Regions from separate parts of the Streptomyces sp. NPDC059989 genome, predicted to be linked through region 1. Evidence: riboswitches for the same ligand, from Rfam matches in the RefSeq annotation. Region 1 holds a riboswitch; each other region holds the start of a gene.
The links. Region 1 has a riboswitch for cobalamin ahead of cobN (cobaltochelatase subunit CobN). Riboswitches for the same ligand answer to the same signal wherever they lie in the genome.

Region 2: linked by a shared signal. The riboswitch ahead of ACFWBN_RS21105 (energy-coupling factor ABC transporter permease) and the one ahead of cobN (cobaltochelatase subunit CobN) in region 1 are both predicted to bind cobalamin.
Region 3: linked by a shared signal. The riboswitch ahead of ACFWBN_RS06300 (ribonucleoside-diphosphate reductase subunit alpha) and the one ahead of cobN (cobaltochelatase subunit CobN) in region 1 are both predicted to bind cobalamin.

What each region holds. Positions count from the first base shown of each region.
Region 1 covers NZ_JBHWUO010000026.1:11,090-14,896, reverse strand. The annotation lists gene cobN (cobaltochelatase subunit CobN) at 1-1,829, opposite strand, end outside; cobalamin riboswitch at 1,862-2,020, opposite strand; gene ACFWBN_RS23270 (cobalamin biosynthesis protein CobG) at 2,459-3,655, shown strand; gene ACFWBN_RS23265 (precorrin-8X methylmutase) at 3,692-3,807, shown strand, end outside.
Region 2 covers NZ_JBHWUO010000022.1:94,663-98,469, reverse strand. The annotation lists gene ACFWBN_RS21120 (ATP-binding cassette domain-containing protein) at 1-496, opposite strand, end outside; gene cbiQ (cobalt ECF transporter T component CbiQ) at 493-1,242, opposite strand; gene ACFWBN_RS21110 (energy-coupling factor ABC transporter substrate-binding protein) at 1,246-1,581, opposite strand; gene ACFWBN_RS21105 (energy-coupling factor ABC transporter permease) at 1,581-2,276, opposite strand; cobalamin riboswitch at 2,305-2,552, opposite strand; gene ACFWBN_RS21100 (flavodoxin family protein) at 2,640-3,353, shown strand; gene ACFWBN_RS21095 (BTAD domain-containing putative transcriptional regulator) at 3,365-3,807, opposite strand, start outside.
Region 3 covers NZ_JBHWUO010000005.1:52,347-56,153, forward strand. The annotation lists gene ACFWBN_RS06300 (ribonucleoside-diphosphate reductase subunit alpha) at 1-1,736, opposite strand, end outside; cobalamin riboswitch at 1,873-2,007, opposite strand; gene ACFWBN_RS06305 (GNAT family N-acetyltransferase) at 2,049-2,546, opposite strand; gene ACFWBN_RS06310 (Uma2 family endonuclease) at 2,625-3,209, shown strand; gene ACFWBN_RS06315 (YbdD/YjiX family protein) at 3,255-3,449, opposite strand; gene ACFWBN_RS06320 (carbon starvation CstA family protein) at 3,449-3,807, opposite strand, start outside.

The DNA.
Region 1 (3,807 bases):
ATCTGGGCGTACTCGTCCAGGTGCTGCTCCAGGCGCGCGATGTCGCCGTACGACTCCGCGCGGGCCATCGGCGGCACCAGGTGGTCGACGAGCGTGGCGTGCACGCGGCGCTTGGCCTGCGTGCCCTCGCCCGGGTCGTTGACCAGGAAGGGGTAGATCAGGGGGAGGTCGCCGAGCGCGGCGTCGGGCGCGCAGGACGCCGACAGGCCGGCGTTCTTGCCCGGGAGCCATTCGAGGTTGCCGTGCTTGCCCAGGTGGATCATCGCGTCGGCGCCGAAGCCGCCGTCCTCCGCGCGTGCCTGGATCCAGCGGTACGCGGCCAGGTAGTGGTGCGACGGAGGCAGGTCCGGGTCGTGGTAGATCGCGATCGGGTTCTCGCCGAAGCCGCGCGGCGGCTGGATGAGGATGAGGAGGTTCCCGCGGCGCAGGGCCGCCAGGACGATGTCCCCCTCCGGGTTCGCCGAGCGGTCCACGAACATGTTGCCGGGGGCCTCGCCCCAGTGCTCCTCGACGCTCTCGCGCAGCTCGGCGGGAAGCTCGGCGAACCAGCGCCGGTAGTCGGCGGCCGGGATGCGGACCGGGTTGCGGGCCAGCTGCTCCTCGGTCAGCCAGTCCTGGTCGTGGCCGCCGGCCTCGATCAGGGCGCGGATCAGCTCGTCGCCGTCGCCCGAGACCAGGCCGGGGATCTGGTCGGCGGGGCCGAAGTCGTAGCCGCCGGCGATGAGGGTGCGCAGCAGCTCCACGGCGCTGGCCGGGGTGTCGAGACCGACCGCGTTGCCGATGCGGGAGTGCTTGGTGGGGTACGCGGAGAGGACGAGGGCGACCTTCTTGTCGCGGCGCTCGATGTGGCTGAGGCGGGCGTGGCGTACGGCGATCCCCGCGACCCGCGCGGCCCGCTCGGGGTCGGCAACGTAAGCGGGCAGGCCGTCCTCGTCGAGCTCCTTGAAGGAGAACGGGACGGTGATCAGGCGGCCGTCGAACTCGGGCACGGCGACCTGGGTGGCGGCGTCGAGGGGGGACAGGCCCTCGTCGTTCTCCTCCCAGGTGCTGCGGGAACCGGTGAGGCACAGGGCCTGGAGGATCGGCACGCCGAGGGCGGCGAGGGCGCCCGCGTCCCAGGACTCGTCGTCCCCGCCCGCGGAGGCGGTGGCGGGGCGGGTGCCGCCGGCCGCGAGGACGGTCGTGACGATGGCGTCGACGCCCTCCAGCGCGGCCAGGAGCTCCGGCTCCGGGGTGCGGAGGGAGGAGACGTAGAGGGGGAGCGCCTGCGCGTCCTTGGCCTCGATGGCCTCGCACAGGGTGTGCACGAAGGCGGTGTTCCCGCTCATCTGGTGGGCGCGGTAGTAGAGCACGGCGACCTTGGGGCCGGTGGTGTGCTGCGCGGTGCGCTCCAGGGGGCCCCAGGTGGGGGCGCCGGCGGGGGGCTCGAAGCCGTGGCCGGTGAGCAGGACCGTGTCCGAGAGGAAGCGGGCCAGCTGGTCGAGGTTGGCGGGGCCGCCGTGGGCGAGGTAGCCGTGCGCTTCGGCGGCGATGCCGATGGGGACCGTGGAGGCCTCCATCAGCTGGGCGTCCGGGGCCTGTTCGCCGGTCAGGACCACGACCGGGCGGGTCTGGCCGGGGGCGAGGAGCAGGTCGAGGCCCTCCTGCCAGGCGCGGAGCCCGCCGAGGAGGCGTACGACGACCAGGTCGACTCCGTCGAGGAGGCCGGGGAGGTCGTCGAGGGGAAGGCGGGAGGGGTTCGCGAACCGGTACGGGACGGGGGCGTCCCCCGTGTTCGCTGCGCGAGCGCTGAGCAGATCGGTGTCGGACGTCGACAGCAGCAGGATCATGCGGCGGCAGGCCTTCCTCGGGGTTTCCGCGCCCCGGGCAGTGAGGACAGCGGGAGTTCCTGACTCACCCTTTGGCCGTTGGCTGCCGGGTTCACAGTGGCGGGACCGCGCCGGACTTCCACCGGGCTTCCTCCCATGTCGCCGTCCTCGGCGACGGCGGGCCGTGTGGTCCGCCGGAAGGTCATCTTAGGGGGCCCTTTCCCTGGCCGGGAGTGGGGGTGGTCTGGGGGCGGCGCCGTTGCCGGGGCTCTGCCGGTGCGTTCGCACTGGCGTGGACGGGCGGATTCGGCTGCGGCGCCGTCGCCGGGGCTCTGCCCCGGGCCCCGCGCCTCAAACGCCGGCGGGGCTGAAAAGACCTGGGGCTCCGCCCCAGACCCCGCGCCTCAAACGCCGGCGGGGCTGGATATGGCCGACGTAGGGCTGGATGTGGCCGGCTTGGTGCTGGATGTGGCCGGCGTGGTGCTGGAGGTGGCCCGCGTGGGGCTGGAGGTGGCCCGCGTGGGGCTGGAGGTGTGGGGCGGGCACGCCTTGGATGGGGCGGCCGGCGGGGGTGGATGTGGCTGGTCGGGAGGGGTGGGGTGGTGACGGACACAGGTCGGGGGAGGGGAATCGTGGGTATGCTCGCCGCCATGCCCCAGCCCCCTTCCGACGCAGTGCGGGACGAGCCCGTCATACGGGAGCGCGGCGACGCCTGCCCCGGCGCCCTGCGCCTGCACGCGGCCGACGACGGGTTCCTGGCGCGGGTCCGGATTCCCGGCGGGCTGCTCGACGCCGCGCAGGCCGCCGCGCTGGCGGAGGCCGCGGATTGGTTCGGGGACGGGTACCTGGAGCTGACCTCGCGCGGGAACGTGCAGCTGCGCGGGCTTTCCGACGGTTGCGGTGGCGAGTTGGCCGAACTGCTCGGCGCCGCCGGGCTGCTGCCCCGGCCGAGCCACGAGCGGATCCGGAACATCGTCGCCAGCCCGCTGGCCGATCCGGCCCCGGTGCGCGCCCTGGACCGGGCGCTGTGCGCCGAGCCGAAGGCCGCCGCGCTGTCCGGCCGGTTCCTGTTCGCCGTCGACGACGGGCGAGGGGACGTGGCCGCCCTCGACCCCGACGTGACCCTGCTCGCGCAGCCCGGCGGCCGGGTGCTCGTTCGGCTCGGTGCGGCGCCGGCCGCCGTCGAGGTGGCCGCCGCCGATGCCGCGGCCGCCGGCCTGGAGGCCGCCCTCCACTTCCTCGACGCCGCGGCCGCCGCCGGGACGCGGGCCTGGCGGATCGCCGAGCTGCCCCCCGAACACGCCCTGGACGTCGAGGAGTTCGCCGCACGGCTGGAGAGTGCCGGAATTCGTGCGCGGTATGTTCCCGACGCCCCCCGTCCGTACGCGGACCCGCCCGCGCCCGGCGTGCACGCGGGCGCGCTCTGCGTCCTGATCCCCCTCGGCCGGCTCGACACCGCGCAGTGGCGGCAGCTGCCCGGCGATCTGCGGATCACACCGTGGCGCAGCATCGTCGTCACCGACACCGCCGCCCGTCCCGCCGGGCTCGTCACCTCGCCCGACAGCCCCTGGGAGTCCGTCACCGCCTGCACCGGCCGGCCCGGCTGCGCCAAGTCCCTGGCCGACGTACGCGCCGACGCGCGGGCCGTCGCCGAGCGGACGCGGGGCCCCCTGCCCGTGCACTGGTCCGGCTGCGAACGCCGCTGCGGGCATCCGCGCGGCACGGCCTGGGTGGACCTGGTGGCCACGCCCGACGGGTACCGGCTCGGCGCGGACCCGGTGGCACGCCACGAACTGGCCGCGACCCTCGCCGCCGCGCGCAACCCACTCCATGTTCCTGGTTCCTGAAGACAAAGACCACAGTCCCGAAGACGCAGTGAAGAGATGAGCGAGTACACAGTGTTTGAGTACGAGAAGGACGGCGCAGCGATCTACCGCCAGTCCTTTGCCACGATCCGCGCCGAGGCGGACCTCTCCGGGCTGCCCGCCTCCGTCGCCCA
Region 2 (3,807 bases), on a different contig from region 1:
CGTCCAGGATCAGCACCCGCGGAGCCATCGCCACCGCCCCCGCGATCGCCGCCCGCTTGCGCTGCCCGTAGGAGAGCAGGTGCGTCGGTCGGTTCCGCAGCGCCGTGATGTCCAGCGCGGCCAAGGCCGCGTCCACGCGCTCGCGGACCTCCGCCACCGGCAGGCCCAGGTTCATCGGGCCGAAGGACACGTCCTGTTCCACCGAGGCCGCGAACAGCTGGTCGTCCGGGTCCTGGACCACCAGCTGGACCGCCGTCCGCAGCCGGGTCAGGCCCGCGCGGTCGTAGGACACCGTCGCGCCGTCCAGGTGCAGCGCGCCCGAGCCCGGCCGCAGGCCCCCGCTCAGCAGCCGCATCAGGGTGGTCTTGCCGCTGCCGTTGCGGCCCAGCAGGACCAGTGCCCGGCCCTCGGCGATCCCGAAGTCGACGCCCGACAGCACGGCGGGGCCGTCCTCGTACGCGTAGCCCGCGCCCACCAGTTCCACCAACGGCCTCACAGGTACAGCTCCTTCAGTACGAGGGTCACGGCCGTCAGGGCCGCCGGCAGCGCCGCGGACGCGGCCAGGAACCGCCAGGACAGGGTCGCCTCCGGTACGAGCACTTGCAGCGTGCCGTCATAGCCGCGCCCGGCCAGGCCCGCCTGGAGCCGCGCCGCGCGGTCGAAGGCCCGTACGAACGAGGTCGCGGCGAGCCCGGCCAGCGAACGCCACGCCGCCGCCCGCCCGGTGGTGCCCAGGCGGGCCGCCTGCGCCTGGCGGACGCGGGCGAGGGAGTCGAGCAGCAGGAACCCGATCCGGTACATCACCAGGGCCACGTCGACCACCGGAGCCGGCACCCCCGCCCGGACCAGCCGCGGCAGCACGTCCGAGACCGGGGTGGTGAAGGCGAACAGCAGCACGCCGAGCGAGGCCGCCGAGGTGCGCAGCAGCAGCTCGACGGCGTGCCGGGGGCCGTCGGGGGCCCATGCGATCCACCCCTCGGGGCCGCCCACCGCGAACAGCAGCGGCAGCGCCCCGGTGAAGCAGAAGCCGAGCGGGATCCGGAAGGCCCGCCACAGCTGCCGCCCCGGCACCCCGGCGGGCCCCAGGAGCACGGCGAGGGTGGCGGCGGCGACCAGCGGCCCGCCGGGCCACGGCGGCAGGCACACCGCGGTGACCGTCAGCCCGATCCCCAGCAGGGCCTTCTCCAGCGGGTGGCGGTGGCGCCAGCGGCTGCTGTGTGCCGCCGCGTCGATCGGCAGCACCGCCTACGACTCCGTGGCGGACGGGGTCGCGGCCGCGGCGGCCGCCGCACCCTGGCGGCGGCCCTTGCGGACGCCGAAGTAGTACGCGAGCACGCCCGCGCCCAGAGCCGCCTGGAGGGCGAACAGGGCCGACTCCACCTCCCCGGAGGGGGGTTCGTACAGCGGCGAGAACCACGGCTCGTAGTCCGGCTTCAGCTCGGTGATGGCCGACTCCGCCTGCGCGTCGGCGCCGGTGAACGGCTCCTCCTTGTCGTCGCCCAGCCCCAGTGCGAGCGGGAGCACGGCCAGCGCCGCGACGAGGAGCAGCAGCAGGGTGTTGATCTTCGCGTTCCTGGTCATCAGACCGCCGCCTCCTGCTTCGACTTGCCCGAGGTGAGCTTCGCGACGCCGAGCCGGACCAGGTCCGACTTGCTCGACTGCATCAGCAGCCGCATCACGAGCACGGTCAGCAGGCCCTCGCTCACCGCGAGCGGGATCTGGGTGAGCGCGAAGATCTCACTGAACTTCACGAGCGAGCCCGTGAATCCGGTGGCCGCGTCGGGGAAGGCCAGCGCCAGCTGGACGGAGGTGACGCAGTAGGTGACCAGGTCGGCGAAGAAGGCGCCGCAGAACACGGCCACCATCAGCGGGGCGTTGGACTTCCGCAGCAGCCGGTAGATCCCGTAGCCCGCCCAGGGCCCGGCGATCGCCATCGAGAAGACGTTGGCGCCGAGGGTGGTGAGCCCGCCGTGCGCCAGCAGCAGCGCCTGGAAGAGCAGGGTGATCGTGCCGAGCACCGCCATGATCGGCGGCCGGAAGAGGATCGCCCCCAACCCCGTACCGGTGGGGTGGGAGCAGCTGCCCGTCACGGAGGGGATCTTCAGCGCGGACAGGACGAACGTGAACGCCCCGGACGCTCCGAGCAGCAGGGTGCTCTCCGGGTTGGCCTTCACCTCGCGGGTGAGGGCGCGCACACCGTGTACGACAAAGGGAGCGGACGCGGCGCCCCAGGCGACCGCGTGCAAAGGGGGCAGAAACCCCTCGGCTATATGCATGAGTGGGGAGACCTCTCCAGCACCTCGTGGATGGACAACGCGCCCCGGCCGGTCTCCTGGCTCACGGGTACTGATGCCCGGTCTCCGCCTTCCCGGGGCCGTGCGGTCTCCCGCGCGGGCCCAGTGGCTTCCCGTTGGGGGTCCCTCCCGGACGGAGTCCGGGGGAGATGGAGCCGTACTTCCCGATCACAGTGGCGAGGGCCGCACCGGTTTCCCACCGGTTTCCCGAACACCAAGGCCCGATGACCCTAGTCGGCCGTGCGGATGGGTAACAACTCGGGCGCGAGCCGTAGTCGTCCCGGCGGGTCCCCGGACGGGCGCCGCCCGGTGGCGGCGCGGGCCCGCCCCGCGGAGGCTGAGGGAGTGGCTGCCGACTACTCGTACCCGGACCTGACCGCCGTCTACGTGAACTGCACGCTCAAGCGCTCGCCCGAGACCAGCAACACCGAGGGCCTGATCGACAAGAGCCGCGCGGTCATGCACGCGGCCGGCGTCCGCACCTCGCTCATCCGCGCCGTCGACCACGACATCGCGACGGGCGTCTGGCCGGACATGACCGAGCACGGCTGGGAGAGCGACCAGTGGCCGGTCCTCTACAGCCAGATCATGGACGCCGACATCCTCGTGCTGTGCGGCCCGATCTGGCTCGGCGACAACAGCTCCGTGATGAAGCAGGTCATCGAGCGGCTCTACGCCTGCTCCTCGCTCCTGAACGAGCAGGGCCAGTACGCCTACTACGGGCGCGTCGGCGGCGCGCTGATCACCGGCAACGAGGACGGCGTCAAACACTGCGCCATGAACGTCCTCTACAGCCTCCAGCACCTCGGCTACGCGATCCCGCCCCAGGCCGACGCGGGCTGGATCGGCGAGGCCGGACCCGGGCCCTCCTACCTCGACCCGGGCTCGGGCGGCCCCGAGAACGACTTCACCAACCGGAACACCACCTTCATGTCGTGGAACCTGATGCACCTGGCCGCCCTGCTCAAGCGCGCGGGCGGCATCCCGGCGCACGGGAACCAGCGCTCGCTGTGGGACGCCGGCTGCCGCTTCGACTCCCCCAACCCCGAGCACCGCTAGGCCGTCTCCCCTCAGACCGCCGGAACCTCCGCCAGCGCCGACTCCAGGCGGGCCGGCAGCGGCCGGGCGTTCATCCGGCGGCAGCTCGCCGAGGCCTCCTCCAGCAGCGCCCGGGCTGCCGCCGCGTCCCCCGAGGCGAGCAGGGCGCGGGCGAGCGGCGGAGCCGCCAGGGCCCGTACGAGGCTCTGCCCCGACCGGCGGCCCAACTCGTCCGCCGCCCGCAGGTGCCGCAGCGCCTCGGCCGGCTCCCCGCGGTCCAGGGCGATCCGGCCCAGCCCGATCCGCGCCGCGCTCTGCCCGGCCAGATCGCCGGAGCCGCGCGTGTGGGCCAGGACCTCCCGGAAGCCCGCCGCCGCCTCGGCCGACCGGCCCAGCATCCGCTGCGCGTCCGCGACCCAGCGCAGCATGCACATCCGGGTCCAGGCCGCGCCGCCCAGCTCCGCCACGGCGAGGG
Region 3 (3,807 bases), on a different contig from region 1:
ACGCCGCGCGCGGTGCGGGTCTGCCCCCAGGCCGGCAGCGGGCCGCTGCGCTCGGCGAGGTCGCAGGAGGCCTCGTAGGCGGCCAGCATGATGCGCTCGGAGAGCTTGGTGGACAGGGCCTTCGCCTCGGGGGAGTCGAAGGGCAGCTTCAGCTTGAAGAAGACGTCCTGGAGGCCCATGGCGCCCAGGCCCACCGGCCGCCAGCGGGCGTTGGAACGGCCCGCCTGCTCGGTCGGGTAGAAGTTGATGTCCACCACGCGGTCGAGGAACGTGACCGCGGTGCGGACGGTCTCGTCGATCCGCTCCCAGTCGATCTCGCGACCGTCCGCCGTGTCGATGACGAACGCGCCCAGGTTGACCGAGCCGAGGTTGCAGACGGCCGTCTCGCCGTCGTTGGTGACCTCGATGATCTCGGTGCAGAGGTTGGAGGAGTGGACGACCGTGCCCGGCTCGGCGGTCTGGTTCGCCGTGCGGTTGGAGGCGTCCTTGAAGGTCATCCAGCCCTGGCCGGTCTGCGCGAGGGTGCGCATCATCCGGCCGTACAGGTCGCGGGCCGGCATGGTCTTGCGGGCCAGGCCCGACTCCTCGGCCTTGCGGTAGGCGGCGTCGAACTCGTCGCCCCACAGGTCGACCAGCTCGGGCACGTCGGCCGGGGAGAACAGCGACCAGTCGGCGTCCGCGTTCACGCGGCGCATGAACTCGTCCGGCACCCAGTGCGCCAGGTTCAGGTTGTGCGTACGGCGCTGGTCCTCACCGGTGTTGTCGCGGAGCTCCAGGAACTCCTCGATGTCCGCGTGCCAGGTCTCCAGGTAGACGGCGGCGGCGCCCTTGCGGCGCCCGCCCTGGTTCACGGCGGCGACGGAGGCGTCGAGGGTCTTCAGGAACGGCACGATGCCGTTGGAGTGGCCGTTCGTACCGCGGATCAGCGAACCGCGGGCGCGGATGCGGGAGTACGAGAGGCCGATGCCGCCGGCGTGCTTCGACAGGCGCGCGACCTGGTGGTAGCGGTCGTAGATCGAGTCGAGCTCGTCCAGCGGGGAGTCCAGCAGGTAGCAGGAGGACATCTGCGGGTGCCGGGTGCCGGAGTTGAAGAGCGTGGGGGACGACGGCAGGTAGTCGAGGCGGCTCATCAGCCGGTACAGCGAGGCCACTTCCTCGACGGCCGCGATGCTGTCGTCCTCGGCGAGGCCGCAGGCCACGCGCAGCATGAAGTACTGCGGGGTCTCGATGACCTGGCGGGTGATGGGGTGGCGCAGCAGGTAGCGACTGTGCAGGGTGCGCAGGCCGAAGAAGCCGAACCGGTCGTCCGCGCCCTCGGCGAGGGTGTGCTCCACCAGCGAGTCCAGGCGGGCCGCGTGGGTCCGTACGAACTCGGCCGTGCGGTCGGCGATGAGCCCTTCGCGGTGGCCGACCTCGACCGAGGCGGAGAAGGAGGTGGAGCCCTGGCCGACGGCCTCGTCGCGCACGGCCAGCGTCAGCAGGCGGGCGGCGAGCCGGGAGTACGCCGGGTCCTCGGAGATCAGCCCGGCGGCGGCCTCCGTGGCGAGCCCGCGCAGCTCGGCCTCGTCGGCGGCCGCGCTGCGGCCGCGCAGCGCGGCGGCGGCGACCCGGCCGGGGTCGGTGTCGGGGAGGTCGGCCGTCAGCTCGGTGAGGGTACGCAGCAGCGTGGCCCCCGGGCCCTCGGTGTTGTCGCCAGAAGTGGACTCGGCGCGCGGTGCGGAAGGCGCGATGGTCACGGCGGGAGCTCTCCCTCGCTCGGCCGGCCGTCGGCGGGGCGCGAGCGGGCGCATGCGGGCGTGGCAGGAACGCGTACACCGCATGGCGTCCACCGGCCCAACCGCGAGGCCCGGACGTATCGGCACCCGGTTCGGTCGAGCCGGGCGCGCTGTCGGCAGGTCTTCGGACTTGCGCGTACACCAATGGGTGTACTTCATACCGTTGCGGGACAGTTCCGGATTCACACCGGATTCCCCTGCGGCGACAGCAGCCATGAGCATACATGTGGGGGGCCGTTGATGCGCGACCCCCCACATGTAGTGTCGGCGTGGCTACAGCGCGAGCCGATACGTCAGCAGGGTCAGGCCTTCGATCGGGGCCCAGTCCCGCTCGGGAGTGCGTACGAAGCCCAGCCGCGCGTAGATCCGGTGGGCGCCGGCCATGCTGCGCTGGGTGGACAGCACGATCGCGGTGACGCCCTCGACGGCCCGAGCCCGGTCGATGCACGCCCGCACCAGGGCCTCGCCGGCGCCCCGGCCGCGCCCCTCCCGGGCCACGGCGAGCATCCGGAACTCGGCCTCGTCCGGCCCGGCGATATCGCAGAGCGGACTCCCGGGCGCGGCGAAGGTGACGCCGCCCAGGATCCGGCCGTCCTGCTCGGCGACGAGCACCTCGGCCTCGGCGGCCCGCCCCGCCACGTCCCGCAGCACGTTCAGGTAGTGGTCGTCCTCGTTGAAGTCCAGATGCCCGTCGGCGAGGTAGGCCTGCGCCGTGATCTCGCCCAGCTCCGCGTACTCGGCGGCCCGCACCGCCCTGATCACCATGTCCATGCGGTCGAGTGTGCCGGACGGGTGTCGGTGCCCGGCGCTATCGTCGGATACAGCACCGTCGAGGAAGGCGAGCGAGGCATGGCCGTCATGACCGAACATCCCCACCTGTCGACCGAGTCCTTCGAGCACCTGGCCCGTATAGCCGCCCGCGAGGAAGAAGGGCTGCGACTGGAATTCATCGGTGGGGTACTGAGGAGCAAGGCCATGCCGGACGGGGACCACGGGCGGATCATTCTGTGGCTGACCCGGATCTGTATGCAGCACCACCCGGACTTCTGGCTGCACCCAGGGCAGGGGATCAAGGCGGAACACTACCGGGAGGGTCGTGCCATTCCGGACGGGGTTCTGGCGCACGAGGACGCGTTCGTCGGACAGGGTGACTGGGTGGATCCGGGCCCGATCCTGATGGCCGTCGAGGTGACCTCGTGGGACTCCGACACCGAACAGCGCGACCGGGTCGAGAAGCCGCGCGCTTACGCGGAGACCGGTATCCCCGTCTACCTGCTCATCGACCGGCTCAAGTGCCAGGTTCTCGTCCACAGCGACCCGGATGGCGGCCGTTACGAGACCGTGCGCACCGTTCCTTTCGGTAAGGAAGTCAAGCTCCCCGACCCCGTCGGCATCACCCTCCAGACCGAGCCCCTCAAAGACTGGGTGCGCTGAGCACGCCGAAGGGCCCCGCCGGGCGGCGGGGCCCTTCGTATGCGCTCAGCAGCAGCGGAAGCCCTCGCGGGGATCCGCCTCGCGGGCGTCCGTGCGGGCGCGTTCGAACTCCCGGCGGCTCGGGACCTCCGCGTCCGGGTCGTGGGAGCGGGCGTGGGCGACGTACCGGTCGTAGGCCGCCTCGCCCGAGAACTCCCGTAGGTAGAACCGGGCCCTCGCCAGCGTGCCGCGCAGGCTCATCAGGCCACCGGCTCCTTCGCGCGGCCGCCGCCCGAGTCGAGGCCGGCCGCGGTGAGCTCCGCCTTCTCCTCGGCGGTCGGGATCAGCCCGGCCGGGGCGATGATCTTCGACTCGGTCCACGGGACCTCGGAGAGCTTCACGGACTCCGGGCTGCCGATGGCCTTGAAGCAGGTCCGGGCCGCGTCCGCCAGCACGATGATGATCAGGATCGCGAACAGCGCGGACAGCGCGCCGTCCACCGTGGCGTTGGTGACCACGGTGTGCATGTCGTCCATGTTCTTCGCGGGCGGCAGTACCTTCCCGGCGTCGATCCCGCTCTGGTACTTGTCGCGCTGCGCGAAGAAGCCGACCTTCACGT